3 linked regions of the Pontibacter akesuensis genome follow. The protein of the gene in region 1 binds, or shares a complex with, the protein of each later gene. Links are inferred from orthologs where the notes say so. Each region holds a gene or a part of one and is shown in the gene's direction. Other genes may lie near its edges. The genes, in order: tsaD, tsaB and tsaE.

Region 1 (9,655 bases):
ACGTTTGTAGCATTAAAATCTGATACTAGCCCTTTAAATTGTAGCGAGTTTACCAGCAGTGTCTCATCGTATTCCCGCATTTGCGGGGCGAATACGGCAATGTCCTGTGAGTATACTTTGGAGTCTATTAACTCGGCATTTATGCGCACACTGTCGATAAAGGTGCCGAAGTCGCTGATGGCGTTATAATCGAAGCGCAGGTAGTGCTGCAGGTTGCTCTGGTTCAGTTGCAGGTCCAGCGCATCCCACTCCATAAACGTGGGGGCGTAGGTTAAGCGGGTGTCCAAGTTGTGCAGCCTGGTTTCGGAGCGGGTTTCAAGGGCGGTAAGGTCTGTTACCTTCACCCGGAGTGTGTCTTCCAGGGCTATTTCGCTGAAGCGCCCGTTTAAATTGGCAACCGACAGGTGGCTGTAATCGATGCCATACTCGGTTGGCGCCTCGTTAAAGTTATCGTACGTAAACCGGCCATCTTTAATAATAAGCTCCCCAAGTTTAAAGTTGAACGGTTCAGCGGGCTTGGTGGTGTCCTTCACAAAGAGATCGCCCAAGGCATCAAAAAAGCTGCTCAAGTTAAGGGTGTCGCTCCCCTGGTACTGCACCAGGTTGGCCCGTGGCTCCTGTAACGTAAGTGTGCTGATGGAAAGGTTGTTCAGGTCTAAAAGGGAGAAGGCATCGATATCGGCTTCGGCCCGGCCCACATAGAAAAGTTCTTTATCGCGGTTGTCCTGCACCTGCAGTTTTTCGAGTACCACCCTCGAGAAAAATTCGATGTCTACGCTGCCGATGGTTACTTCATGCTGGGTAGCCTCCGACAAGTAGGCGGCTACGCGCTGCGCCACCTTCGTTTGCACAGCCGGAAACCGAATGGCGACGAAAACGGCTGCAAACAGCAGCAAAAGGAACAGGAAAAGCCCCAAAACTATTTTTAGAATAGCTTTTCCTATAACTTTGAAGTAATTTGTTGACTGTTCCTTTTCCAATAATGACTGAACCTACAATCTTAGCAATAGAATCTTCTTGCGACGAAACCTCGGCCGCGGTAATCCGCGGGGGCAAGGTGTTGTCAAATATAGTAAATACACAGGCTGTACACGAACAATATGGCGGTGTGGTTCCGGAGCTAGCCTCCAGGGCGCACCAACAGAACATTATACCGGTGGTGGCACAGGCGCTGCAACAGGCAAATGTAGAAAAAAGTGAGCTAAATGCAGTTGCCTTCACGCGTGGCCCTGGCCTGTTGGGCGCTTTACTCGTCGGCTGCTCATTTGCCAAGTCGTTTGCGCTGGGGCTGGATATTCCGCTGATTGAGGTAAACCACATGCAGGCCCACATACTGGCCCACTTCATCGATGAACCTACACCGCAATTTCCGTTCCTATGTTTAACGGTTAGCGGCGGTCATACGCAAATAGTGCTGGTAAAAGACCACCTGAACATGGAGGTGATCGGTCAAACAACCGACGATGCAGTGGGAGAGGCCTTCGATAAAACAGCCAAGATGCTCGGCCTGCCGTACCCAGGTGGCCCCATGCTGGATAAAATGGCGGCAACCGGAAACGCAGAGGCATTTGAGTTTCCGGTGGGCAACATGCCTGAGTATAATTTCTCGTTCAGCGGCATCAAAACGTCTGTTTTATACTTCCTGCGGGACAGGGCAAAGGAGAACCCGAATTTTGCTGCGGAAAATATGGCGGATATCTGCGCCAGCGTGCAGAAAACGCTAATCAAGACACTCCTTAAGAAGCTGGTGCAGGCATCGAAAGATCTGAACATCAAAGAAATTGCCATTGCCGGAGGTGTGTCAGCGAATTCAGGCCTGCGTAAGACACTGCAGGAGTATGCCGGCAAGTATAACTGGAAAATATACATCCCCGCTTTTCAGTATTGCACCGACAATGCCGGTATGATCGCCATAGCCGCCCACTTTCAGTATCTGAAGGGCGATTTCGCTACTCAATACGTAAGCCCGGAGCCAAGACTGAAGATATAGTTGTTCGTTTATCGTTATTCGCGTTCTGGAAATGATCAACTGCATGTGTGGCTTTGAAAGCAATGTGATGAAATTCATTACCAAGAATAATAATTCAAATTGACAGACGGAGATGCGAACAACGGGAAACGATAAACAAACAACGCCCATAAAACCCGGCGATATACGTACGTATAGCAAACGGATAACTACAGCCGATTTCGCTGCCTTTGAGGATGGGTTGGTACATGCCGTTTGCTCTACCTTTTCGTTGGCTCAGGCAGCGGAATGGGCAGGCAGGTTGTTCGTGCTGGATATTAAATCAGCGGATGAAGAGGGGATAGGCACCTTTCTGACCATCAACCATAAAGCACCTGCTTTTGAAGGGAATGATGTAGTCATTACTGCCACTTTAACCAAGCATGAAGGGCATGATGTAATTTGCTCTTTTGAGGCAAAAGTGGGTGACAGGGTTGTGGCAGACGGGGAAACGGGGCAAAAGATTTTGAAAAAAGAGAAACTAGCCAGAATATTGGCGCCGAAACAAGTATAAATGGCGAAACAAGAGAAAGACAGAATAAAGAAGCACGTTAACATTGTTAACCGCAAAGCTTCTTTTGAATTTCAATTTATAGATAAGTACACCGCCGGCGTAATGCTGAAGGGCACGGAGATCAAATCGATACGCGAAGGCAAGGTGAACATGCAGGATGGATATTGTGTGTTTACGAACGGCGAGTTGTGGCTTCATAATGTGCACATCTCTACCTATACCGAAGGCACCCACTTTAACCACGAGCCGGTGCGCACCCGAAAGCTGCTGCTGAAGAAGTCAGAGCTAAGTAAACTTGAGTCGAAGACGCAGGAGCAGGGCGTAACCATAATTCCCACACGCATCTTCATAAGCGACCGTGGTTTTGCTAAAGTAGAGATTGCACTGGCTAAAGGTAAGAAGCTGTACGACAAGCGACAAGATATTAAGGAAAAGGATATAAAGCGTGAAATGGACAGAAGCGGGTTTTAGCACGCGAAACGTGCAATTAGGAATGATGAATTACGAATTATGAATTAATTTTCATTTGTAGTTCTCCTTTTTTCAGCTCTGCATTCTGCGTTAGGAAGTATAAATTGATGATCTAAAACAAAAAGGTTCTTCATACTCCCATTCATAATTAATAATTCATCATTCATAATTCTCAAAGGAGTGGACTACGGAATAGGTATGCTTAGCGTGGCGCCGATGCGTGCCGAAACCTCTGACAGGGCTGAAATTGTAACGCAGCTTTTGTTTGGGGAATGCTATGAGGTGGTGGCGCAGGAGGGAAACTGGCGCTGCCTGCAGCTGGCAACAGATGGCTACCGTGGCTGGATCGACTTTAAGCTGCATACGCCCGTTTCTGAAGAATACTACAAAGCGTGGTGTCAGACCAAACACTCCCGTTCGCTTGATCTGCTGCAGACCGTGCAGCAGGGGGAAGTGCAAATACCCATCGGCATCGGCAGCTATTTACCTTTCTTCGATGGGCAGCACATCCGGGTAAATGAGGAACGGTTGGCTATCACTGGTACTGTTGTTGCCCCTGATGCTACTCAAACACCCGATGAGTTGATAGCTGTGGCGCACCGTTTCCTCAAGTTCCCATACTTGTGGGGCGGCAAATCGGTATTCGGAATTGACTGTTCTGGCTTTACGCAGCAGGTGTTCGGAATCTGCGGCTACCAACTGCCCCGCGATGCCTACCAGCAGGCCCTGCATGGCGAGGAAGTGCATTTTGTAACGCAGGCGCAACCAGGCGACCTGGCTTTCTTCTCAAATCCTGAGGGGCGAATCACCCATGTGGGCATTGTGCTGGAAGGTCAGCAGATTATGCACGCCCACGGGGAGGTGCGGGTCGATAAGCTCGACCACAACGGCATTTACAACGCCAACCTAAAGCGTTACACACACAACCTGCGCATTATCAAACGAATTTCTTTCTGAACTTCCTGATTTCTTTAAACTTATGGTATACCGCCGCGGTTTTTTCCGTAAAAGGTATCCGTAGGACAGAAATGGGTCATGAAAGAAAAAGTTCTCATCCTTAACCAAGACTTCAGCGCTATTGCCGTTTGTACTGTTCAGAAAGCTTTTCTGCTTGTTTATCTCGAGAAAGCCGAGATGATCAAGGATGCAGAGAACGAAGTTCTGCGCACTGTCAGCATTTCCTATCCAGTGCCCTCCATTATCCGGTTGCAGCGCTATGTGCGGGTCCCTTACCATGGCATTGCGCTTAGCCGCCATAACATCATGCGCCGCGACAACTACAGCTGCCAATACTGCGGTGGCGTCCGCAACCTTACCCTCGACCACCTGCTGCCGCGTTCCAGGGGTGGGGAGACCCAATGGCAAAACCTGGTGACCGCCTGCGCCCGCTGCAACTCCCGCAAAGGCGACCGCACGCCAGAAGAGGCAGGGCTGAAACTGCTCCGCAAGCCAGCACGGCCCTCCTTGCAAACCTTCCTGCAATTTCACCTGAACCAGCACAACCAGGACTGGCGTGTGTACCTGGGGTTGGAGAATTAATTATACTTTATGTATACTAAAGGATTTAGTGAATAAAGCATAGGTAATTAATATTCAGTAAGAATAGAAGATCGCGTTGTCTTACTAGTTTAAGTATGGTTTTGGCTTTAATGCTGCTGAGGCAATGCTTCAAGTATAGCTAGGAGGATGTTTGGAATTTACATTTCTTACTAGATTGATGGGTGAGTGGTGAGCAGTTTTCAGTGGTAGAACGGCTACTGCCACCAGGCGCTCGCGGGTCTGAAGACACCGCGAGGTCTTTAGACCCGGCGCTTTTTTATATCCATACTTCGCTATTTACCAAAGGCCTCACCGTTTGCTTAAGACCTCGCAGCGTCCGCAGGTCCTGCGAGCGTCTGGCCGGTTCTTCAGTTGTTGATTACATCGTTTCGATTCTAGCACGCCCGCATGCTATCGTACAAGAGCGTACACCTCCGCCATACTTGCCAAGTATAAACCCTAACAAGTATAAACACAGCTTTTGCTGCAGAACTAACTTCCTTGTTTGCTTTACTAATTTTCTTAATTCACTCACTAAAAGCGATTTGCAATATCTGCTGAAGCTAGTATTTATTGAATCATTTGTTTACTTTTGCAGTTCATTCAAGTGAATGGCCAGGACACGGTGTTCTGGAATTTATAAACTAAACCAAACCGGCTCATTGCTCTAGGCTGGTGGCTACTGAAGAGCAGAAAAAACAATATGAGTAATTCTCCAGACAATTTCGACTGGGACAAGTTTGAGTCCCAGGGTTTCGGTTCCGGCTATAACCAAGCTGAGAAAGCCGAAATGGAACAAATGTATGACGACACCCTGACTACCGTACAGGAGCAGGAGGTTGTTACTGGTACCGTTGTTGCCGTTACAGATCGTGACGTAATTCTTAACATCGGTTTCAAATCAGACGGACTGGTTTCTGTTTCTGAATTCAGAGACATGCCAAACCTGAAGCCTGGCGACCAGGTAGAAGTATTTATTGAAGACCAGGAAGACCCGAACGGTCAGCTGATCCTTTCCCGCAAGAAAGCGAAGATTGTTAGCGCCTGGGCTCGTATCTATGATGCGCTCGAGAACGACAAGGTGCTGGAGGGTGTTGTGAAGAGAAGAACCAAAGGTGGTCTTATCATGGATATCCATGGTGTGGAGGCCTTCTTGCCAGGTTCGCAAATTGACGTGAAGCCAATCCGTGACTTCGACGTGTTTGTGGGCAAGCAGATGGAAGTGAAAGTTGTGAAAATCAACGCCGCTTTCGACAACGTGGTTGTATCTCACAAAGTACTTATCGAGAAAGACTTGGAGCAGCAGCGTGCAGCCATCCTGAACAACCTTGAGAAAGGCCAGGTACTGGAAGGCGTTATCAAGAACATGACAAACTTCGGTGTGTTCATCGACCTTGGTGGCGTAGACGGCCTGCTTCACATCACTGATATTTCATGGGGACGTATCAACCACCCAGAAGAAGTATTGAACCTTGACCAGAAAGTGAACGTGGTAGTTCTTGACTTCGATGAAGACAAGAAGCGTATCTCTCTGGGCATGAAGCAGCTTACTCCTCATCCGTGGGATGCTCTTCCGGCTGAGATTGAAGTTGGCTCTAAAGTAGAAGGTAGAATCGTAAACGTAGCAGACTACGGCGCGTTCCTGGAACTGATGCCAGGCGTAGAAGGTTTGATCCACGTTTCTGAAATGTCTTGGTCACAGCACCTGCGTAACCCACAGGACTTCATCAAGCAAGGCGACCAGGTACAGGCTGTTGTTCTGACAATGGACCGCCAGGAGCGCAAGATGTCACTTGGCATTAAGCAGCTGACTGAAGATCCTTGGAACAAAGAAAATGTACTGACGAAGTATGCAGTAGGCACGAAGCACACTGGCATCGTTCGTAACCTGACAAACTTCGGTCTGTTCTTAGAACTAGAAGAAGGTGTTGATGGTTTGGTACACGTTTCTGACCTGTCTTGGACGAAGAAGATTAAGCACCCATCTGAGTTTGTGAAAGTTGGTGATAACCTGGACGTAGTTGTTCTGGAGCTTGATGTTCCAAACAGAAGACTTGCCCTGGGCCATAAGCAACTAGAGGAGAACCCTTGGGATACGTTTGAGTCTGTATTCAACATTGGCTCTGTTCACAAAGCTACTGTACTGGAGAAGTCTGACAGAGGCGCTACACTGGAGTTACCTTACGGTATCGAAGGTTTCGCTTTCCCGAAAGGCTTAACTAAAGAAGACGGATCTCAGGTTGAAGCAGGCGAGAGCCTTGACTTCCGCGTAACTGAATTCTCTAAAGACGATCGCAAGATCATCCTTTCGCACACTGCTTCTCACTCTGAAGTAGAAGCTAGCAGAGCTGCCAGAGCTACTAAGAAGCCTGCAGCCGGCGAGAAGAAAGAGAAGTCTTCCTCTTCCGCACCTAAAGTTCAGAAAGACGCTGACAAGTCAACTTTAGGAGACCTGGATGCACTGTCTGCGCTGAAAGAGCAAATGCTGGAGAATGAGAAAGAGGCTGGCGTGAAGAAGTTAGAAGCTGCTGCTGCAAAGAAAACGCAGGATGGCGACAACGACGACACAGCGTCTGATTCTTCTGAAGAAGAAAACAACGCTTAATACTAAGCTTGTTGCATAACAGAAAGCCCCGGAGAGATCCGGGGCTTTTTTGTTTTATATATTCTTTTGGATTGAGATAAAACATAGAATTAGCAATCTGCTTTTACTTATATTGCCAAAAAAATGATAAGCGCCGAATTACATTTACAAGTGCTTTATTATTTATCAAAATCCACCATTTCTTTTACCACTATTTAGACATAGTCTTCAGTTATTGTTAATTGCTACACCTCATGTGGTAGTTAAAATCTATATCGGTTTCCCTATTTAAACACAATTATAATTATTTATTTATGTCTTTCATCACTAGCATTATTAAGCACATTCCACTATTGAAACAAACTAACAGAAATTTTCAAGGAACCGACAACTATTGGGAGGGCAGATACAACTCAGGAGGTAATTCCGGTGCCGGCTCCTACAATCGGTTAGCTGAATTCAAAGCAGATGTTCTCAACAGTTTTGTGAAAAATAACCAAATTCAAACTGTTATAGAATTTGGTTGTGGAGATGGGAATCAGCTTACAATGCTTGAATATCCTTTTTATATAGGTTTAGATATTTCTAAAACAGCTGTGGGAATCTGTATCGATAAATTCAAAGCCGATAAGACTAAAAGCTTTTATTTGTACAATTCATTAGCCTTTGTTGATAATCATAAAATTTTCAATGCAGATGTATCCTTATCTATTGATGTACTTTACCATTTAATAGAAGATGAATTATTTGAGAAATACATTTTTGATTTGTTCAACTCTTCAAAGCAGTATGTTGTAATATACTCGAATGATTACGATGATCGTTCTGCACTTCATGTTCGTGAAAGAAAGTTTACGGATTATATAGAGAAAAACTTTAGTCAATGGAAACTAAAGGAGGTAATAAAAAATAAGTATCCTTACGATCCCAAAAAGTCAGACCAAACATCATCTGCTGACTTCTTTTTTTATCAAAAAACAAATTTATAATTGTCACTAGAGCTGAAAAGCTTATTCTGCTCAAAAAAAAGCGATTTTAGATTTGACAAGTATATTTATCAGAGTATATTTGCACTCCAATCGTTTAACACGGTAACGTGGCCGAGTGGCTAGGCTCAGCTCTGCAAAAGCTGCTACAGCGGTTCGAATCCGCTCGTTACCTCCAAAACCTGCTAAGAATACTTAGCAGGTTTTTTTGTGCCCACACCTTTCAAACCTTCTATATTTCCGGCTGTCCCTGCCCAAGTATAAAAAAGGATGTAATCGCCCGCTCCTTAATCTTTTGATAACTTTATTCGTAATCATCACAACCAACTGCATGTGCTCCATCGCATGCCCTGCATAAAGAGTATACTTCAAAAGTATATGTATTAAGTAAAATGGATTTCTGCGAGGAGCGAATGGGTTGGGAGACTGAATTTTACGCCGTAGGGCTACACCCAGTGTAAGACGGAGGCGGTGAAAAGCTGCTGAGCAGCCACACCGTCTAGCGTACACAGCCAAACAAAACACATGAAAATCGTTGATTTGCGCGTCATGCGCGGACCAAATTTCTGGTCAGTAAAACACCCAAAACTAATCGTAATTAAGCTGGATCTTGAAGACTTAAGTCAGAAGGATACGCGGCAAACGCCACAGTTCACGTCACGGCTGAAGAAACTGTTGCCTGTGCTGCAGTCGCACGCGGCGGGAGAGGGCGCAGAGGGAGGCTTTTTTGAGGCGCTTGCCGAAGGAACCACCTTTGGCCATGTGGTACAGCACGTAGCGCTGGCACTGCAGGCTTTAGCAGGCATGTCCACGAGTTACGGCCGCAGCTATCCTGCACATGAGGAAGGACATATGATGGTGGTGTTTTCGTACCAGGAGGAGCGGGCAGGAGAGCACGCAGCCTATGCCGCTGTGCGAATCATCAATGCACTGGTAAAAGGAGAGAAGGTAAGGCTAACGGAGGATGTGAAGCGCTTGCACGAGATCCGGGAGGATGAATATTTCGGGCCCAGCACTTACTCTATAGTGTCGGAAGCGACAAGCCGTGGTATTCCTTATATCCGCTTAAACCGGCACTCGCTCATTCAATTGGGGTATGGTGTGCACCAGCAACGGATCCAGGCCACTATGACCAACAAGACTGCCTTCTTTGCGGTGGAAATAGCAGGCGACAAAAAAGCCACGAAAGACATACTGGAGGAAGCCGGAATACCGGTGCCAAAAGGAGCCACCATCTACTCGCCTGACGAACTGAAGAACACGCTGGATTGGTTGGGATTTCCTGTTGTGATCAAGCCGCTGGATGGCAACCATGGCAAAGGAGCAACAATCAACATTACAAACCTGAAAGATGCGCAACGCGGTTTTACAGAAGCCCAAAAGTTCTCGCGGGGCGTGATGGTGGAGCAGTTTATAGAAGGATTTGATTTCCGGATGCTTGTGATAAACGGAAAGTTCGTGGCCGCAGCCATGCGTACGCCCGCCATGGTGACAGGCGATGGCACCGCCACGATTAAGCAGTTAATCGACCGGGCCAACCGGGATCCAAGACG
Region 2 (9,534 bases), 3.2 Mb from region 1 along the record:
GATTTGAGTGAGACATTATATGAATTACTCGATATTGTTGAAAATCAAAATCTGATAAAGAGTGAGAATAGGGATTTTAGCACTACAGAAGATGTATTGGTTCCTCCTCCGCCTGCCCCAGTTAGGGTACCCTATGACAGTCTAACTAGAAAATGAAATACTTACCTCTGCCAAAAACACCTTTACGTTAGCTACGCCACCGCAAAGCCCACTACAATCTTAAACAATAGACAAACTTCCTCTAGGCTACTGTTATACCGCATTAATCCTATATGCTTTTAAGCCTTTAAGTTGGCTAAAGTAAAGCATCACTGTTGTGTCAGTGCTCATCGACTCTCATAACTATCAGAATTTTAATGCCAGACCTTTTGAAAAGTCTAACATCTAAAATCTAACGTCTAGCATCTTAACCTAAAACTCCTGCTTCAGCCACAGCTTGAAATTCTGCTTTTCGGCTTCCGTTGCATCTGCTCGTTTTTCGATGGTATACATGCTGTAGTAAGCCTTTCCGTTCTGCTCCAGGCGCACCACCCGCAGTTGCTTTTCGCGGAACAGCACCAGTTCCACCTCTTCCGGTTCCAAGGCAAGCAACTGCTGCAGGTTGTTTTCGAGTTTGCGCCCGTTCAGCGCCACCAGTTCATCGTCTATACTTAGCACCTCGCTGGCGGGAGAGTCGGGAGCTATAGCTGTCACCTTTATGCTTGTGTCGGAGGAAGAAACCTTAAAGCCGTAGGTGCCTTCGTGCTGCAGCGGGTTTTGCTCTTCCTTTAGCATGCAGCCTACAAAGCGCAGCGCCTCATCCAGCGGCTGCTCGATGGGAGCAGTGCTGTTGATGAAATCGTTGAAATAGGTCTGGAACGACTGCCCCGCCACCTCATCCACCAGTTGCGCATAGTCCTGCTCGGTGTAGCCAATGTCTTTCTTGCCGAAGCGCTCCCACAGGTACCGCATCACCGTGTCCATACTTGCTTTGTTGTCGGTGGCTTTGCGCAGCTGCAGGTCCAGGAGCAGGACTGTGAGGGCGCCTTTTATGTAAATGGACACTTTGCGGTCTGGAATTCCTGGCTTGTAACCGTCCAGCCACAGGTCGAAGGAGGAGTCGGCAACGGAGAGGTTGTGGCGACTGTAGTCGGCGAAGTAGCGCTGCAGGTTCTTGTTCAATTCCTCGAAGTAGGCATCGGCTGTAAAGAAGCCGCTGCGCGCCAGCATGTAGTCGCCGTAGTAGGTGGTCACGCCCTCTGCCACATAGCCTGTTTTAAAGTAGTTCTCCTGCGCAAAATTATAAGGCAGCATCTCCTTTGGGCGAATCTTTTTAATGTTCCAGGTATGAAACAGCTCGTGCGAACTCACGCCGACAAATTCCTTGTAGAGGCTGGGCTGCATCAGCAGTTCCCCGGGCCCCAGGGTGATGACGGTGGAGTGGCTGTGCTCCACGCCATGGAAGAAGCGGTAGGGCAGGATCTCGTTCAGGTAATGGTACTCCTGCACCGGGAAATCGCCGAACACCTCCAACTGCTCTTTCGTGTATCCCTCAAAATCCTTTCGCAGGCGCTCCCAGTCTGGTTGACAATCGCCTTGCAGCCAGATATGGAAGGTGATGCCATTCACTTCAAAAGTGGTTTTCTGCAAACTACCACTCGCTATAAAAGGGCTGTCCACCAGCGCATCGTAATTTGCTGCCTCCAACGTATGCTTCTCTGTTTCAGGTAAGCCGCAAGCCAGCTGCCACTCCTCCGGCAAGTATAGTTTCAGCTGGCAAGCCTCCTGCTCACTTCCCTCCACCGCTATGAGGCAGTTGATCGGGTTCAGGTACAGCTGCTCCTCGTCCAGCCACGAACCGCCGGCATCCATCTGGCGGGCAAAGAAGCTATACTTGATTTCTATGGTGTCAGCGCCTCCCGTCTCCACCCGCCAGCGGTCCTTCGTCACTTTCCCTGTGGCTATACTTGCGCCGTTGGCAGTGGCCGTTACGGCGCTTAGTTTTTGGGCAAAGTGCTGCAGCTCGTAGCGGCCGGGGCGCCAGGCAGGCAACTGCAGGTACAGCTCCTGTTGCTGGTTGTTGGTAATGGAAATGGTGATGTTTAAGAAGTGCGTGAGCGGGTTGGAATAGGAGATGCTGTAGTGGATCATACGCTGTTATTTGTGGATTTGCCTTGCCTAAAAGGTATAGGTACTGCTGCAGGCATGGCTTTGTTCCTGTTTAATTCAAAGCAATATAAGGTATATAAGTGCCTCTAGGCGCTCCAGGGCATCTTTCCGAATTATATTTAGGGAAAAATGTAAGGCGGGCTTTGCTATTTTACAAAGCTTTACTAATTTTGCAGGCCATAATAAAACCATTGGCAGACGATGAAAAGAACATTCCAGCCTTCTCAGAGAAAAAGAAGAAATAAGCACGGTTTCAGATCTAGAATGGAAACCGCGAACGGTAGAAGAGTATTGGCCAGCAGAAGAGCCAAAGGCAGAAAGAGACTAACAGTTTCTAGCGAGAAAAGACATAAGGCAGCTTAATTCCTGATTCAGGAACAGGCTTCGCTATTGTATAGCCGCTAATGGATTCAGCAGCTAACGAACAAGCAGCCAGCCAGCCTAACAGTTATACATTTTCGAAAGAAGAACACTTGTGCAGTAAGCGGCTCATTGCGCTGCTTTTCTCCAAGGGTTCTTCTTTTAATTTGTATCCGCTGCGGTTTGTGTACCTCACACCGCAAGAGTTGCCGCCTGGCTCAACCCAGGTGCTTCTTTCCGTTTCCAAGCGCTACTTCAAGCGTGCTGTCGACCGTAACCGCCTGAAAAGGCAGATGCGCGAGGCGTACCGGCTTAACAAGCAAGCGCTGCAGCAGCATCCCGGGCAGGCACCTCGCCTGTTGGGAATACTTTATATCGGAAAGGAAAAAAAATCCTTTCAAACTATCCAGAAAAAACTAATTTCAGGTTTAGAGCGTTGTGTGAATAAGTAGCACTTCCGCGCTCCTCAAACACCTGAAATTATGTATAAAAAGTCTATAGCAGGCCTCTTTGTCGGCATATTCGCCCTCGGCTTATTCTCCTTTAAGAGTGATTCGGAAAAATATTTCGAGATAGCCAAAAATCTCGATGTGTTTGCTACCCTTTTCAAAGAGGTAAATACCTATTACGTAGACGATGTGCCGCCTGCCAAAATGGTGCGCACGGGCATCGATGCGATGCTCAAATCGCTCGACCCCTATACCAACTACATTCCTGAAGACGATATCGAGGACTTCCGTACCATGACCACTGGGCAGTATGGCGGTATTGGTGCCGTTATAGGTAGCCGCAACGGCAAAGTGACGGTACAGATGCCATACGAGAACTCGCCGGCGCACAAGGCCGGACTTGCTATCGGCGACGAAATTCTGAAGATAAATGGCGTGGACGTGCGGAAGAAATCTACCGAGGAGGTGAGCAAACTCCTGAAGGGGCAGGCCAATACCACGGTTAAGCTGGAGATCAGGAGCTACGGACAGACAAAATCTAAAACCATCGACCTGCTGCGCGAGAACATCATCGTGGAGAACGTGCCTTACTATGGCATGGTCGACAAGGAGATTGGATACCTGCAGCTTTCCGGTTTTACCCCGGATGCCGGCAAAGAAGTGAAGCTTGCCGTGCAGAAGCTAAAGGAGAAGGGCGCGAAAAAAATTATTCTTGACTTGCGTGATAACCCAGGCGGCCTGCTGCACGAGGCGGTGAACATCTCAAATCTCTTTGTGGATAAAGGAAAAGATATTGTAAGCACCAAAGGCAAGGTAGAGGAGTGGAATAAAACTTACAAAGCCCTTGATGAGCCCCTGGATACCCAGATTCCGCTGGTGGTGTTGACAAGTTCGCGCAGTGCTTCGGCTTCTGAAATTGTGGCCGGTGTGATGCAGGACTACGACCGCGCGGTGCTGGTAGGCGAGCGTACGTTCGGCAAAGGACTGGTGCAGGTAACGCGCCCGCTCTCTTATAACTCACAGCTTAAAGTAACCACTGCCAAATACTACATTCCAAGTGGCCGCTGCATACAGGCCATCGACTACGCACACCGCAACGAGGACGGCAGTGTTGGTAAAATTGCTGATTCGCTGCGCGTGGCATACAAAACAGCCGCTGGCAGAATAGTATACGATGGCGGTGGCGTGAGCCCCGATGTAGAAGTGAAGCAGCCGGCTTATTCTGAAATCATAAAGGCAATTGCTATAAAAGGTCATTTCTTTGACTACGCCAACAAGTATAGAGCAGAGCATCCAAGCATTCCTGCGGCAAAAGAGTTTAAACTGACAGACGCAGATTACAAGAAGTTCGTGGCTTACCTGGCCGATAAGGATGTGTCTTATACAACGGCGATAGAGGATGAACTGAAAGATGTAGCCGAGTCTGCCAAGAAAGGCAAGCACTACGACGATATCCAGGCAGAGTTGGATGCCATCAAAAAGAAGGTGTCACATAACAAGTCAAACGACTTAACACGCTTCCGCCCTGAAATTCAGGAGATGCTGGAGGCTGAGATTGCCTCACGTTATTACCTGCAGAAGGGCTATATCGAATCTTCTTTTGATGATGACCCGGATATTATCATGGCAAAACAGGTGCTGAACGATGCTGGCAAGTTTAAGTCATACCTTAAAATGAACTAGAGATAAAGATCATCAGCAGGAGAGGGAGGTGCAGTGGCATCTCCCTCTTTTGTTTTAGCGCGTCACATATTTGGGTAGCTAAGTCAGTTACCTTAATTTTGCAGCGATAGTATCACTTAACCATACCTGCTCATGCCGCTGTTGCTAGCCCTCGAAACTTCTACCACTGTCTGTTCCATTGCGCTTTTTAAGGGGCAGCAGTTGCTGGGGGCTTCTGAGTTACAAATAGAGAAGTCCCATTCGTCCCACATTACGGTGATGATTGCGCAGTTGGTGGAAAACTGCGGAGCCACGCTGCACGAGTTAAGCGCAGTGGCAGTGTCCGGCGGACCCGGTTCCTACACAGGCTTGCGCATCGGCACCTCCACGGCCAAGGGGTTGTGCTTTTCGCTCAACATTCCGCTGCTCGAGGTGTCTACGTTGCATGGTTTAGCTGCCCAGGTTACCGCTCTGACGCCAAACCCGGAGCGCTTCCTGTTCTGCCCGATGCTGGATGCACGCCGCCTGGAAGTTTATACTTGCCTGCTGGATCATACTTTAAAGGAAGTGTTACCCATTGCGCCGGTGGTACTGGAGGAAAACACCTTTGCGGGTGAACTGCAGGAGCGGCCTGTTATTTTCTTTGGAAGCGGCGCAGGGAAATTCAGGGAGATGGTGAATACAAAGGAAAATGCGCTGTTTGTGGAGGGTGTGCTACCAAACGCAAAAACAATTGGAGAACTGGCACTGGCCAAGTATGAGCAAAAGGCTTTCGAAGATGTGGCGTATTATGAACCCTTCTATTTAAAGGATGTTTATATAACAAGTGCAGGCAAGAGCACGAAATAAAAAGGAAATCAACATGTCAGAAGAAATTATAAACCGTGTAGCGCAAAGTGCGCTGGTTACGCTCAACCTGGAGCTGCTTTTGCATCCGGGCGAGCGCGTTGTATATGATATAAAGGAAAACCTCTTCCATGGCCTGATCCTGAAGGAAAAGGATTTCCGGGCTTTTGTAAAAGAGCATGACTGGTCGCAGTATGATGGCAAGAACGTAGCCATTGTTTGTACGGCCGATGCGATTGTGCCTACTTGGGCCTACATGCTGCTGGCTTCAAAGTTGACTGGGCATGCCAACTTCTATGTTTTCGGAGACCTGGAGGTGTTGGAGTATGGCCTGATGCAGGAAGCGATTGCAAAGGTTGATATGGAGGAGTACCGCGACGCGAAAGTTGTGGTGAAAGGATGCGGTAGTATCCCTGTGCCTTCGTCTGCTTATATTGAGATAATGCGGAAGTTAGTGCCTGTGGCATCGAGTGTCATGTATGGAGAGCCGTGCAGTACGGTGCCGTTATATAAGAAGCCGAAGAACGCCTAAGCTGTACTTGAGTAATCCGAGAACGGGAACAGCGTGTGAAAACGCTGTTCCCGTTCTGCATTATAAGGAAGGTAGAAAAATCAGAAGAACAGCAGGGGCTAAAAAAAGACATTATTTTTTCTTCACTTACCGGGAACAAACAACCCTTGTGCCGCTGTTATTCCCAAGCGCCCGGGCATGGCCTTGGGGGCCGCCGGAAAATAATCAGGCAGAGGATCAGCGCCTTGCGGAAAAGAGCAGGTTATTTGGCAGCGGGCGTTTGGAGTTACGACAACATTCCCTACTTTTGCATCCCGGTTCGGCAGGGACGGGGGCAGAAGAGGGGAGGTATAACACAGGGTTTACGTCCTTGTTCACCCTCCGGGAATTCTGAAAAAAAGAGTTTGAATAGTTGCGTTGGATACGGGAAAGTTTCCTACCTTTGCAGCCCGCTTCAACCGGAGGCGCCCAGCTTCAGACGCTGATTCAACAGCATCCGAAGCCGAAAAAAAAGAATGGGAAACTTCTTGCTAAGTGGGAAAAGGTTCTTACCTTTGCATCCGCTTCGAGAGGGAGCGAAACAGGGAAGAGGGCAGCTCTTCCGGGAAACAAAAAGGGAGAAAAAAATAGTGCATCGGGTATTGCTAAAAGAAAAAAAGCTTTTACCTTTGCACCCCGCAAAAGAGCGAACGGCTCGGGCGGAAGATGAGTGACACGCACCGGTAGGGTGCGCTAGGGAAGACAACAGGTCCTCCGGAAGTTCTTTGAGAGATTGCTTGAGACAGAATAAAAAGAGAAAAAGGAAACGTTCCTCGTCCTTTAGGGGATGAGGTCGGGCCGGGGTCTGACAGACACATTTCTACTTTTAGGAGTAGATGAAAACTTTACAATGGAGAGTTTGATCCTGGCTCAGGATGAACGCTAGCGGCAGGCCTAATACATGCAAGTCGAACGGATCAGGTTCTTTCGGGAACCTGGTTAGTGGCGCACGGGTGCGTAACGCGTATGCAACCTACCTTCCACAGGGGGATAGCCCCGGGAAACCGGGATTAATACCGCATGACACCATGAATCGGCATCGGTTTATGGTCAAAGTTTCGGCGGTGGAAGATGGGCATGCGTGCCATTAGCTAGTTGGCGGGGTAGAGGCCCACCAAGGCTACGATGGCTAGGGGTTCTGAGAGGATGGTCCCCCACACTGGTACTGAGACACGGACCAGACTCCTACGGGAGGCAGCAGTAGGGAATATTGGGCAATGGCCGAGAGGCTGACCCAGCCATGCCGCGTGCAGGAAGAAGGCCTTCTGGGTTGTAAACTGCTTTTATCAGGGAAGAAAACGCCCCTGCGGGGGTAACTGACGGTACCTGATGAATAAGCACCGGCTAACTCCGTGCCAGCAGCCGCGGTAATACGGAGGGTGCAAGCGTTGTCCGGATTTATTGGGTTTAAAGGGTGCGTAGGCGGCCCGTTAAGTCAGCGGTGAAATCCCAGGGCTCAACCCTGGAACTGCCGTTGATACTGGCGGGCTTGAGTTCGGTGAAGGCGGGCGGAACTGGCGGTGTAGCGGTGAAATGCTTAGATACCGCCAAGAACCCCGATTGCGTAGGCAGCTCGCTGTGCCGAAACTGACGCTGAGGCACGAAAGCGTGGGGAGCGAACAGGATTAGATACCCTGGTAGTCCACGCCGTAAACGATGATTACTCGATGTTGGCGATACACTGTCAGCGTCCAAGCGAAAGCGTTAAGTAATCCACCTGGGGAGTACGCCCGCAAGGGTGAAACTCAAAGGAATTGACGGGGGCCCGCACAAGCGGTGGAGCATGTGGTTTAATTCGATGATACGCGAGGAACCTTACCTAGGCTAGAATGCGCGTGACGGTACCAGAGATGGTACTTCCCTTCGGGGCACAAAGCAAGGTGCTGCATGGCCGTCGTCAGCTCGTGCCGTGAGGTGTTGGGTTAAGTCCCGCAACGAGCGCAACCCCTATCTTCAGTTGCCAGCACGTGATGGTGGGGACTCTGGAGAGACTGCCTCCGCAAGGAGCGAGGAAGGCGGGGACGACGTCAGGTCATCATGGCCCTTACGCCTAGGGCTACACACGTGCTACAATGGCGCATACAGAGGGTAGCCAGCCAGCGATGGTGAGCCAATCCCAGAAAGTGCGTCTCAGTTCGGATCGGAGTCTGCAACTCGACTCCGTGAAGCCGGAATCGCTAGTAATCGCGTATCAGCAACGACGCGGTGAATACGTTCCCGGGCCTTGTACACACCGCCCGTCAAGCCATGGAAGTCAGGGAGACCTGAAGCCGGTGACCGTCAAAGGAGCCGTCTAGGGTAAAACTGGTAACTGGGGCTAAGTCGTAACAAGGTAGCCGTACCGGAAGGTGCGGCTGGATCACCTCCTTTCTAGGGAAGACCGCCGGCCCGGAAGTTTCCTTCTCCTTTTTTTGCTCTGTCTCTCGCATTCGATCAAAACCCATTTTATAGTGAGCGGGCACAGCGGCCCAAAAGCGGGCATGGAGCCCAACAAAGCGGGCTTGTAGCTCAGGTGGTTAGAGCGCTACACTGATAATGTAGAGGTCCGTGGTTCGAGTCCACGCAGGCCCACTCTATGACGATTACCTGGGGGATTAGCTCAGCTGGCTAGAGCGCCTGCTTTGCACGCAGGAGGTCAACGGTTCGACTCCGTTATTCTCCACACTTAAGTCTGGCCCTAGCGGCACGGCGACAGCACACAAGTAAAGACGGCAGGTTTTTACTTCCAATTTCAGGCAACAAGGTCTTATCATGATAAATGATAAATGGCAACTGTTAACTGGAAAGAAGTTCTTTGACATGATGGGAAAGAGAGAGAAGTAATAAAATATTGACTAGGCCCTAGTGATAGGGTCCTGGTGCGAAAGAGGCGGGCCGGTTGCCTTCGGGGGACCGGCCGATGACGCAGAGAAGGGCGCACGGGGGATGCCTAGGCTCTCAGAGGCGATGAAGGACGCGACAAGCTGCGATAAGCTGCGGGGATTGGCACATACAAGTTGATCCGCAGATTTCCGAATGGGGCAACCCACTGTGTTGAAGACACAGTACACCTTAGGGTGAGCGAACCCGGGGAACTGAAACATCTAAGTACCCGGAGGAAGAGAAAACAAGAGTGATTCCGCAAGTAGTGGCGAGCGAACGCGGAACAGCCCAAACCAGGCTTGTCACGGCAAGTCTGGGGTTGTAGGGCCGCGATGTGGGACCAAAGATTGAAGCATAACGTTCTGGGAAGAACGACCATAGGGGGTGATAGTCCCGTGTGCGTAAGCTCTTTGGCCCTAGCGGTACCCTGAGTAGGGCGGGACCGGAGAAATCCCGCCTGAATCCACCGGCACCATCCGGTAAGGCTAAATACTCCTGAGAGACCGATAGTGAACCAGTACCGTGAGGGAAAGGTGAAAAGCACCGTGAATAACGGGGTGAAACAGATCCTGAAACCGTGCGCTTACAAGCGGTCGGAGCCCATTAGTTGGGTGACGGCGTGCCTTTTGCATAATGAGCCTACGAGTTGCTCCTCCC
Region 3 (9,665 bases), 3.9 Mb from region 1 along the record:
TAAGGCCTTTGGGAATCTCAAAGTAGTTGCGGAGAGCGTTCTGCTCCTGAAGGCCAATGCTCTGCAGGGCTTTCACGAACTCAATGGACGAACCGTCCATAATCGGAGGCTCAGGACCATCCAGCTCAATCAGCACGTTATCGATCTGCAGGCCCACCAGCGCAGCCAGCGTATGCTCCACGGTATTTACGCGGGCACCATTTTGCTCAATGGTCGTGCCACGCGAAAGGTCCACCACATTCTCCACATCGGCGGCCACGATAGGCTGCCCCGGCAAGTCAATGCGCTGAAATTTATACCCGTGGTTGATGGCTGCCGGTTTAAACGTCATATTAGACACCACGCCGGTGTGCAACCCAATGCCCGATACAGTTACCGGAGCTGTAATGGTGTGCTGTTTATCGTTCATTAACGTATCTGTAGTCGTATTTAATACTCGCCTTTGAATAACAGGAGCGGCAGCTAAAGAGCTGCCGTTGTAATTGTTGCAGCATGCCTTGGGTGGTGCCCTTGCCCTGCAAACTTAAGATATTATATAAGCTATTGCCAATTTTTATCCAGAAACTAATGGATTCCACTTTGCTGCCCGTAGCGCTATACCTTCTCCTTTAACAGCTCGATTTCGCGCTGAAGATCAGGTAGTTTTCGGAAAACCGTCATAGCCCGTAGGTTCTGCTTGTAATCGAATGCGGGAGAGCCCTGTATGATGGTACCTTCCTGCTTGATGGATTTAGAAACGCCGGATTGCGCCCCGACTGTGGTTTTGTTGGCGATGGTAATATGCCCTACAATGCCCACCTGGCCTGCAATAACGCAGTTGTTCCCGACCCTGGTGGAGCCTGAAATGCCTGTTTGCGAGGCCACAACGGTATCAGAACCGATCTCCACGTTGTGCGCGATCTGCACCAGGTTGTCGATCTTCGTTCCTTTTCGGATAAGCGTAGAGCCCATGGTGGCGCAGTCGATGGCGGTATTGGCCCCAATAGAAATATCGTCCTCCAGAATAACGTTGCCGATCTGCGGAACTGCTTTGTACGTGCCATCCGGCTGTGGCGCCCAGCCAAAGCCGTCGCTGCCAAGCACAGCACCGGAGTGGATGGTGCAATTGCTTCCCACAACGGTGTTGGTGTATAGTTTAACGCCGGCAAAAATGGTGGTGTTGTCGCCTATCTGCACATTGTCGCCAATGTATACCTGCGGGAAAATGCGCACATTTGCCCCAATCTTGCAGTTCGCACCGATGTAGGAGAAGGCGCCACGGTAATGGTTTTCGCCTATCTGGCTGCCCTGGCCCATGAAGCAAGGTTCTTCTACGCCCGTTTTAGAGGCTAGTAGGGCGGTGTGGTAGTAATGTAATAGGGTAGAAAAGCTGGAATAGGGATCTGATACGCGGATGAGCGTGGCAGCAGTCGCTTTTTTAAGCTCCAGTTTGTCAGAAACGATTACCGCGCTGGCACTGGTGCTGTATAGATATGCCTCGTACTTCGGGTTCGATAGAAACGCAAGAGCGCCAGCCTGGGCTTCTTCAATTTTTGCTAAAGTGCTGACCTTGACAGAACTATCTCCCTCTACCGTGCCCTGAAGCAGTTCAGCTATCTGTTGAACAGTAAATTCCATTTTGTAAAATTAGAGCAAAAACTTAAAAACGCTAATGCTATGGGGGTGCAAACTTAACAAAATCTTGCCGCCCGTCACATCCATTTTTAGAATATAGTTTGGCTGAGAGGAGCCAGAAATTGTCTGAATCAGGATTTGTGGGGTGAATGGATGGGCGGGATGTTTGGCCTATGGCGCAAGCGTCCGCTTGTGCCTTTAACTGCTTAGGCTAGGTGCAACTTGAACCTAAGCTATCCCTTCTAGCTGCTGCTTATCCTCCAGCTCCCAGAAACCTACTGTTTCACCTCTAACTTTGGAGCGCTCACGGCTGGGGTAGGGGCCCTCGGTAAGGGCATTGCGCTAGGACCTTTTCTTTGCTCGCTGCGCTTCGCAATCCCGCTCCCGCGGGACCGAAAAACTCCAAAGTCGCTCTTTTTCGAGGGCCCCTACCCCCACCCAAGGACTGGAATCAGTTCAACTAGCCGCAACTTATGCCAAGTCCCCCTTTGAAGGGGGCAGGGGATGTTTTACTCTTGCTGATAATTCCCCAGTCAAATAGCCACCGCTGACGGAGCTTCAGCCTAATTCCCTCCCCTGTTTTTAGGGGAGGGCTGGGGAGGGGTAACCTTAATGCGCCACTTCCTTCGGGTAACAAACGAAGTGCTTCTCCACTTTATAGCTCAGAGCCCGGATGTTGGGCAGGTCAGAGGCTTCGGCTACATCCACCACGTAGCCTGTTTTAGTGAGCATGTCGATGGTCTGGCCCTCCACATCGTAAGCGTTGTTGCTGATTTTGCCCGAGATCATAAGGTATTTCACGTCCTCTTCGGATATTTTATACTTCTCCTGCACGAGCTCGCTGATGCCCAGCAGCATGTCCTCTTCAATGGAGTTACTGGAAATGTATACTTTGAAGAGTTTACGGTTCAGGATACTTTGGGCCAGGTACGAAAGTATGAAATCGGGGTGCGTGGCCCACAATTTAATGCCGCTCCATACGTCGTGGTCATCGAGCGACACGAAGCGCTCCAGTATGCGCTTGTCGTTTTTAAAATCATCCATCGTCAGGTCTGAGGCCAGGAAGAACTGCAGGCAGGGGCTGGCGGGTACGTCTACACCGTTCTGCATCAGCTCCCGTGCCCGCTGCACCACGCGCAGCACCATGTGTTCGGCACTGATCACGGTTTTGTGCAGGTATACCTGCCAGTACATCAGGCGGCGGCTCACCAGGAAATTCTCTATACTATAAATGGCCTTTTCTTCCACCACCAGTTTGTCGTTGGCCACATCCAGCATCTTGATGATGCGGTCAGCACCTATCTTGCCCTCGTAAACACCTGTGTAGAAGCTGTCGCGGTTCAGGTAGTCGAGGCGGTCCACGTCCAATTGGCTCGAAACAAGCTGGTGAAAGAAACGACGCTCGTAGTTATCTTTGAAGATATCGATGGCCAGGCTCAATCTTCCGTCAAAATGCGCGTTAAGCATGTGCATGATGTGCAGCGAGAGGTGCTCGTGGTGTACATTTTTGAAGATGGCCGTCTCCAGGGCATGGGAGAAGGGGCCATGGCCGATATCGTGCAAAAGGATAGAGACAAGCGATGCCTCAAATTCGGTATCGTTAATTTCGTTATTTTTACTGCGCAGCGTTTGCAGGGCCGTGTCCATCAGGTGCATGGCTCCCAACGCATGGTGGAAGCGGGTATGCAGTGCCCCCGGGTACACCATTTCCGTCAGGCCAAGCTGCTTGATACGGCGCAGGCGCTGGAAGTAAGGGTGCTCGATGATATCAAAGGTAAGCTCTGTTGGGGCCGTGATGAACCCGTAGACAGGGTCGTTGAATATTTTTTTCTTGTTCACTGAACAATAGGGTTTCGTATGGTAAGTATAAATCTGAAGCAGGGATAAATTTTCAGGCACACTGTTTGCCGTTCAGGAGCGAAATATATTTTAGAATGACACTATTCGCTCTGCAGCAATGGAGGAAACGGCAGCTTTAAACCTGCAAAAACCTTTTAACGCTTCGGCTTCTAACTTATTAGAGAATTACAACGTGTATAACTACGCTAACTAAGTATAAAACTATGCAAAGATACAATATTTTATGGGCCGATGATGAGATCGACCTGCTCAAGCCGCACATCCTTTTCCTGGAAGACCGCGGCTACGACATTACCCCAGTAAACAGCGGATCAGACGCCATTGAGGAGTTCAAAGACAAGATTTTCGACATCGTGTTTCTGGACGAGAACATGCCCGGAATAAGCGGGTTGGAGACACTCACAGAGCTGAAGAACATACGCCCCACCGTACCTGTCATCATGATCACCAAGAGCGAGGAGGAGCACATTATGGAGGAAGCCATTGGCTCCCGCATCTCCGATTACCTCATCAAGCCGCTCAACCCGAACCAGATATTGCTGTCCGTAAAGAAGTTGCTCGACAACAAGCGCCTCGTGAGCGAGAAAACGAATATGAGCTATCAGCGTGACTTCCGGCAGCTGGGCATGTCGTTTGGCGAGCGCCTAAGCTCGGTGGAGTGGGCCGATATCTATAAGAAGCTGGTGTACTGGGAGCTGGAGATCGACGAGACGGAAAACAAAAGTATGGCCGACGTCATCAACATGCAGAAAGACGAGGCGAACTCCAACTTTGCTCGTTTTATCATGGACAACTACGAGGATTGGATAAACGACGAGGACGAGGATGCGCCGCTGATGTCGCACCAGCTGTTTAAGAAGCGTGTGTTCCCGATCATGAAGGAAACAGAGCGCCCCGTATACTTCCTGCTGATCGACAACCTGCGCTACGATCAGTGGAAGGTATTGGAGCCGCTCATATTGGACTACTTCACCGTGGATTCGGAGGAAATGTTCTATTCCATACTTCCCACCACCACGGCTTATGCCCGAAACGCTATTTTCTCGGGGATGCTGCCAACTGAAATTGCCAAAAAATACCCGAACATGTGGGTAGGCGATGACGAGGAAGAAGGCAAGAACCTGCACGAAGCCGATTTTCTGGACATTCAGTTTCAGCAGAACAAGGTGGCCGACAAGCACAGTTACCATAAAATTACGAATGTGGCCGCCGGAAGGGACCTGCTCGGCAAGTTCAGCAACCTCGACAACAACAAGCTGAACGTGATCGTGTATAACTTCGTGGACATGCTCTCCCATGCCCGTACCGACAGCAATATGGTGCGCGAGTTGGCCCCGGACGAATCAGCGTACCGCTCTATTACCAAATCGTGGTTCCTGCACTCGCCTTTGTTTGATACGCTGAAGGCCATTGCGGATAAAAAAGGCAAGCTCATCATCACCACCGATCACGGTACCATACGTGTGAAAAAGCCCTTTAAAATCATCGGAGACCGCAACACCAACACCAACCTGCGCTACAAGCACGGCAAGAACCTGGGCTATACCGACAAAGATGTGTTCACGGTGCCGAAACCTGAGCGATTTTTCTTGCCTAAAGCCAACGTTTCCACTACGTTTGTATTTGCGATAGAGGACTACTTCTTCGCCTATCCGAATAACTTTAACTATTATGTGAACTACTACAAAGATACCTTCCAGCATGGGGGGATATCGCTGGAGGAAGTGATCATACCGTTTATAACGCTAACACCGAAGAATGTATAGCACAGGAGTTGAACGAGCACAAATCAAGATGTCGTCGTTGGAAGATTTGCCAGCGGCGGCTTCTGTGCTTCTAAGGGAGGCTGTCACAGCACCTGTCATATTGTTTGAAGGGCAGATGGGCGCTGGAAAAACAACGCTAATCAAAGAACTTTGCCGGCAGTTGGGCGTGCAGGAGAACGTCAGCAGCCCTACCTTTGCCCTTGTAAACGAGTACGAAGGCGCCGCCGGGAAACTTATTTACCATTTCGATTTTTATAGGATACAGGAAGAACGCGAGGCGCTCGACATTGGCGTGCTCGAGTATTTAGAATCTGGTAAGCTATGCCTGATCGAATGGCCCTCAATGATCCCAAACCTGCTGCCTGAACATTACCTTTTGTTGGAGCTGGAAGTAGGAGAGGACGGCGTGGAGAGAACGGTGAGGATAAGCAAAGTATAGAATTAATATAAGAAGAAAGTCCCCCTTTGAAAGGGGTAGGGGGATGAAAACTTAGGCTTGTCTTTCGCAATGGAGCAAAATAATTTTTACAACAAGCACCTAAAGCCTTTTGCCAGAAGTCTTCGTTCTGACGCTACCAAAGCAGGGATCAGGTTGTGGTGCGAAGTATTGAGCAAAGGAAAGACTGGATATGGTTTTCTACGTCAGCGACCAATCGGGAATTATATAGCCGATTTTATGTGTAAAGAGTTGAAGCTGATAATAGAGGTAGATGGCTATTCACATAATTTCAAAACAGTAGAAGACCAGGAACGGGATGAAGTACTGTCTAACTTAGGGTTTACAGTACTGCGTTTTACAGATGAGGAGGTAATGAAGGATTTGTCAAACGTGGAGCGCACGATTAGAGCTTTTGTAGCTGATTCGCAGGTGTAATCATCCCCCTGCCCCCTTCGAAGGGGGACTTTACGCAGTTGAATGTCTGCTATGCCGGATGGAGCAGTATAATAATATTGGATAGTTTGTAACAAACGAAGTATGACGGAGAAGTTTGCCGTAGAGTTAGGAAAGATAGCCACAAGCCAGGCGCTGTATCCCAAAGAGTCAATGCTGGCGGTGGAAGACAGGCGCCGCAACTTATTTATTGGCATCCCGAAGGAGTCGTCGTTCCAGGAGAACCGTATAGGTCTCACACCTGACGCTGTAAAGCAACTCACCGACCAAGGCCATCGGATCCGCATAGAGACAGGAGCCGGCAGTCCCTCTAAATACTCCGACCACGAATATTCCGAGGCAGGCGCCAAAATAGTGTACGCCACCGACGAAGTATACGAGGCTGACATTATCCTGAAGATCGCTCCACCCACCTACGACGAGATCGAGTACCTGCGCCCCGGCCAGACGCTGATTTCCGCCCTTCACTTTGGCAACCTGACATCCGACTACATCAACGCGCTGCTGCGCAAAAAGATTAACGCCATCTCGTTCGAGCTGCTGCGCGACAAATCCGAGGCGAAGCCAGTAGTGCGTGCTATGAGCGAAATTGCCGGTAGTACTGTGATGCTGGTAGCCGCAGAATACTTGAGCAGCAGCAACGAAGGCAAAGGAATTATACTTGGAGGTATCACGGGTGTGGCTCCTACCAAAGTAGTTATACTTGGCGCTGGCACTGTGGCCGAATATGCCGCCCGGGCAGCCTTGGGTATGGGAGCAGAGGTACGTGTTTTTGACAACCACATCTATAAACTGCGTCGCCTGAAGCACAACGTCGGCTCTCAGATTTTCACGTCCACTCTTGACAAAGCAGTGATGTACAGTGAAATTAAGCAGGCCGATGTGGTGATAGGCGCTTTTGTTTCGGAGGAAGGGCAGATTACGTGCGTGGTGGAAGAAGGCGTAGTGGCCCAGATGAGCCCCGGCTCCATCATCATCGACGTATGCATTGACCAAGGCGGTTGTTTCGAGACATCAGAAATCACCTCGCATTCCCGCCCCACCTACCGCAAGTATGACATCATCCACTACTGCGTACCCAACATCCCATCCAGGGTGCCCCGTACGGCCTCACAGGCCCTTAGTAACATCTTTACCCCCATCTTCACCGAGTACTCCAAGTATGGTGGCATCAACGAAGTACTGTTCATGAACGAGCACTACCGCAGCGGCGTCTACATCTACAAAGGCAGCCTCACCAACGGCCATATTGCTAAGAAATTTGGTATGCGGTACAAGGAGTTGGGGCTTATGATTGCGGTGCGGAATTAGGAGTTATAATACGAAAGATCTTACTTTTAGATCTCTGCTGCTATACTTATCTTTATCAATGCAACTGGGAAGGAAATCTGCTAAGAGTATTATACACAGGTGTGCTTGCAGGTTCATGTATTAGTGAGGCATGAACTATAGATTTTTATTGTTGATTAAATAGTCCTTCAAAAAGCATTTTGCAAAAATAACTTCCAAAACCTTATACACTCATGAAAATAGTGTATTACACAAATCAAATTGCCGTTGCGGGAGGTTTGGAGCGGGTGCTAACTGATAAGGCTAATGCGTGGGTTCAAAGAGGGTATTTGGTTGAAATTGCTACTTACGCTCAAAGAGGAAGGGCACCCTTTTATACCCTCGAAAGAACAGTAAAATTAATTGATTTAGATATACCTTATAAGTCGAAGGGATCTTTAAGGTCGTTTTATAATTTGTCATTACTGCCGCTCCACTTCATAAGGCTGTTCCAGTTTATCAACAATTCTAAGCCTGATGTGGTGCTTGTTGCCAATTGCGGCTTGGAGTACTTTTTGTTTCCGTTCTTACGAAAAGCCACGAAGTCTATAAAAGAAGAGCATCTGTCGAAATATGAACCTTTATGTACTCCTGTATCCCTATCCATTAGGAGTATATATGAAAATTTCAAAAGGTGTTTTTTGACATTCTATGATGCATATGTAGCACTTAACAAAGATGAAATTAAGTTTGGGCCAGAAGGCAAAAGTGTAGAAATACCCAACCCAATAAAATTAGAAGCAACTGAAAGTAGTTTCTTTCAAAGCCGGGAAAAAGTTATTATTTCAATTGGAAGGCTTACGCCTATAAAACAGTATGATCATTTGATTGAAATCTTTTTCGAGGTATATAAAGTTCATCCTGAATGGAAATTAAAGATAGTTGGAGAAGGATCTCAGTTACTGAAATTGAAGAATAAAATAACTGAGCTAGCTTTAGAAGATGCTGTCTATTTAACTGGTATCACAAACGAGGTAGAACTAGAGTTGGCCAAGGCTTCTATATTTGCTCTAACTTCAAGAACAGAAAGTTTTTCCATGGCAATATTGGAAGCTATGCGGAATGAATTACCTGTAGTTAGTTATGATTCCCCATATGGGCCTAGGAATATAATACATGATGAAGGAGATGGCTTTCTTATCAAGCTCAATGATAAAGCTTCTTTTGCCGAGGCTATTTGTAGCTTGATTGAGAAACCAATTATGCGAATGGAGATGGGGCAAAGAGGAAGGCTTAATGTTAAAAGGTTCGAAATTGGAGAAGTAATGAAGAAATGGGATAAGCTTTTCAATTCTCTAGGGTTAAAAACGTAGGCTTTAGTGCGCTAGATTTCTCATGACACCTGTATAATGTCTATAGGGTTGCCGGGTGCTTCTGTGTATTGGTTTATTTTTTATAACTTTAAGAACATGCTTGCGGCCCTCGAACAATTAACTAACCCCTTGTTTATAAAGCTAACACACCCTCCACATAAGAAGCAGAGCACAGAGGCAGCCTTGTAAAGTGGGTGTGTTAGCTTTATTATACTTAGTTCTTGATAATCATTTTATGACTTTGGGTTCTTGAGCTTGTAACCAATCTGGCAAGATAAACACCGTCTGCCATTTTAGAAGAATTGAACTCATACTCATAATACTTACCTGCTTCTGCTTTTCCAGTTGCAATTTTTCTCACTAGTGATCCTCTCATGTCATACACCTCTAGTGTAAAGTTCTCCTCCTTTTCAACAGTGAAAGCAATAGTAGTTGCACCAACAGATGGGTTAGGATAGTTGTGGAGTCCTGCTGCCTCTGGAAGTGCACTTCCGCTAATCGAAAGGTTCTTAGCAACAACGCCAGTACTTACCTTCTTAACCTCATGAATCATAATGGAGCCGCCACCAATTGCTGTTCTTTCAATAGAAGGGTCCTCATCAGTTCCAGCCCCTGAATTATTATCGTAAAGAACTACTTCTCCATTATCTACCATTCTCCAGATTTTGATTCTAAACCTATCTTTACCCGTGTTGTTGATATCGCCATCTATAACTGACACAAAGAAATAATATTCAATGCCTGGCTCGCTGGCTACGGTGCCTTTTCCACTATATTTGGCTTTGGCGCCACCCACCACCAACGACTCTTTGGCATAGGCGCTGCTCTTGAACCTAAGGTTTCCTGCATTAAATTGAAACTCAGTGTTTCCTTCAGGAGTGGAACTTCCCT

What was found.
Region 2: the proteins of tsaD (region 1) and tsaB are in contact, whole or in part, in a solved structure (PDB 4WQ4), measured with the Escherichia coli proteins. The link is inferred for Pontibacter akesuensis from one-to-one orthologs.
Region 3: the proteins of tsaD (region 1) and tsaE are in contact, whole or in part, in a crystal structure (PDB 6N9A), measured with the Thermotoga maritima proteins. The link is inferred for Pontibacter akesuensis from one-to-one orthologs. Residues at the interface, in WP_004082750.1 of Thermotoga maritima: Cys10, Asp11, Arg49, His50, Leu82, Gly84, Gly135, Gly136, Glu154, Thr155, Leu156, Asp157, Asp158, Ser159, Glu162, Asp165, Lys166, Arg169, Leu170, Tyr175, Lys213, Thr214, Leu217, Tyr218, Gln221, Arg222, Asn324; in WP_004082108.1 of Thermotoga maritima: Leu37, Gly38, Lys46, Lys57, Val59, Lys60, Ser61, Thr63, Phe64, Thr65, Leu66, Met67, Val69, Pro71, Tyr82, Arg83, Leu84, Asp86, Asp88, Phe89, Asp93, Ile128, Asp130, Glu131, Arg134.

The regions. Positions count from the first base shown.
Region 1 is NZ_CP014766.1:4,675,664-4,685,318, reverse strand. What follows is about bases 1-2,986. They hold tsaD (tRNA (adenosine(37)-N6)-threonylcarbamoyltransferase complex transferase subunit TsaD), read left to right. Parts: upstream 1-982; coding sequence 983-1,990; downstream 1,991-2,986. Other genes in these bases: smpB (SsrA-binding protein SmpB), read left to right, coding at 2,523-2,986; A0W33_RS19855 (thioesterase family protein), read left to right, coding at 2,103-2,522; A0W33_RS19865 (translocation/assembly module TamB domain-containing protein), read right to left, coding at 1-917. Also shown: more of smpB, read left to right, coding at 2,987-2,993; A0W33_RS19845 (C40 family peptidase), read left to right, coding at 3,174-3,950; A0W33_RS19840 (HNH endonuclease), read left to right, coding at 4,029-4,532; rpsA (30S ribosomal protein S1), read left to right, coding at 5,236-7,137; A0W33_RS19830 (class I SAM-dependent methyltransferase), read left to right, coding at 7,470-8,105; cphA (cyanophycin synthetase), read left to right, coding at 8,628-9,655.
Region 2 is NZ_CP014766.1:1,433,680-1,443,213, reverse strand. The notes cover bases 3,756-6,620. They hold tsaB (tRNA (adenosine(37)-N6)-threonylcarbamoyltransferase complex dimerization subunit type 1 TsaB), read left to right. Parts: upstream 3,756-4,772; coding sequence 4,773-5,468; downstream 5,469-6,620. Other genes in these bases: A0W33_RS05930 (DUF2480 family protein), read left to right, coding at 5,482-5,997; A0W33_RS05940 (S41 family peptidase), read left to right, coding at 3,756-4,640. In the rest of the region: A0W33_RS05955 (hypothetical protein), read left to right, coding at 1-156; A0W33_RS05950 (M61 family metallopeptidase), read right to left, coding at 412-2,130; rpmH (50S ribosomal protein L34), read left to right, coding at 2,350-2,511; A0W33_RS05945 (ribonuclease P protein component), read left to right, coding at 2,553-2,960; more of A0W33_RS05940, read left to right, coding at 2,991-3,755. UniProt on the Escherichia coli protein: Required for the formation of a threonylcarbamoyl group on adenosine at position 37 (t(6)A37) in tRNAs that read codons beginning with adenine.
Region 3 is NZ_CP014766.1:765,996-775,660, reverse strand. The notes cover bases 3,978-6,973. They hold tsaE (tRNA (adenosine(37)-N6)-threonylcarbamoyltransferase complex ATPase subunit type 1 TsaE), read left to right. Parts: upstream 3,978-5,268; coding sequence 5,269-5,679; downstream 5,680-6,973. Other genes in these bases: A0W33_RS03175 (alanine dehydrogenase), read left to right, coding at 6,217-6,973; A0W33_RS03180 (endonuclease domain-containing protein), read left to right, coding at 5,749-6,114; porX (T9SS response regulator signal transducer PorX), read left to right, coding at 3,978-5,240. In the rest of the region: A0W33_RS03205 (bifunctional UDP-3-O-[3-hydroxymyristoyl] N-acetylglucosamine deacetylase/3-hydroxyacyl-ACP dehydratase), read right to left, coding at 1-409; lpxD (UDP-3-O-(3-hydroxymyristoyl)glucosamine N-acyltransferase), read right to left, coding at 595-1,617; A0W33_RS03195 (HD domain-containing protein), read right to left, coding at 2,224-3,453; more of porX, read left to right, coding at 3,678-3,977; more of A0W33_RS03175, read left to right, coding at 6,974-7,443; A0W33_RS03170 (glycosyltransferase family 4 protein), read left to right, coding at 7,656-8,774; A0W33_RS03165 (lectin-like domain-containing protein), read right to left, coding at 8,989-9,665. UniProt on the Escherichia coli protein: Required for the formation of a threonylcarbamoyl group on adenosine at position 37 (t(6)A37) in tRNAs that read codons beginning with adenine.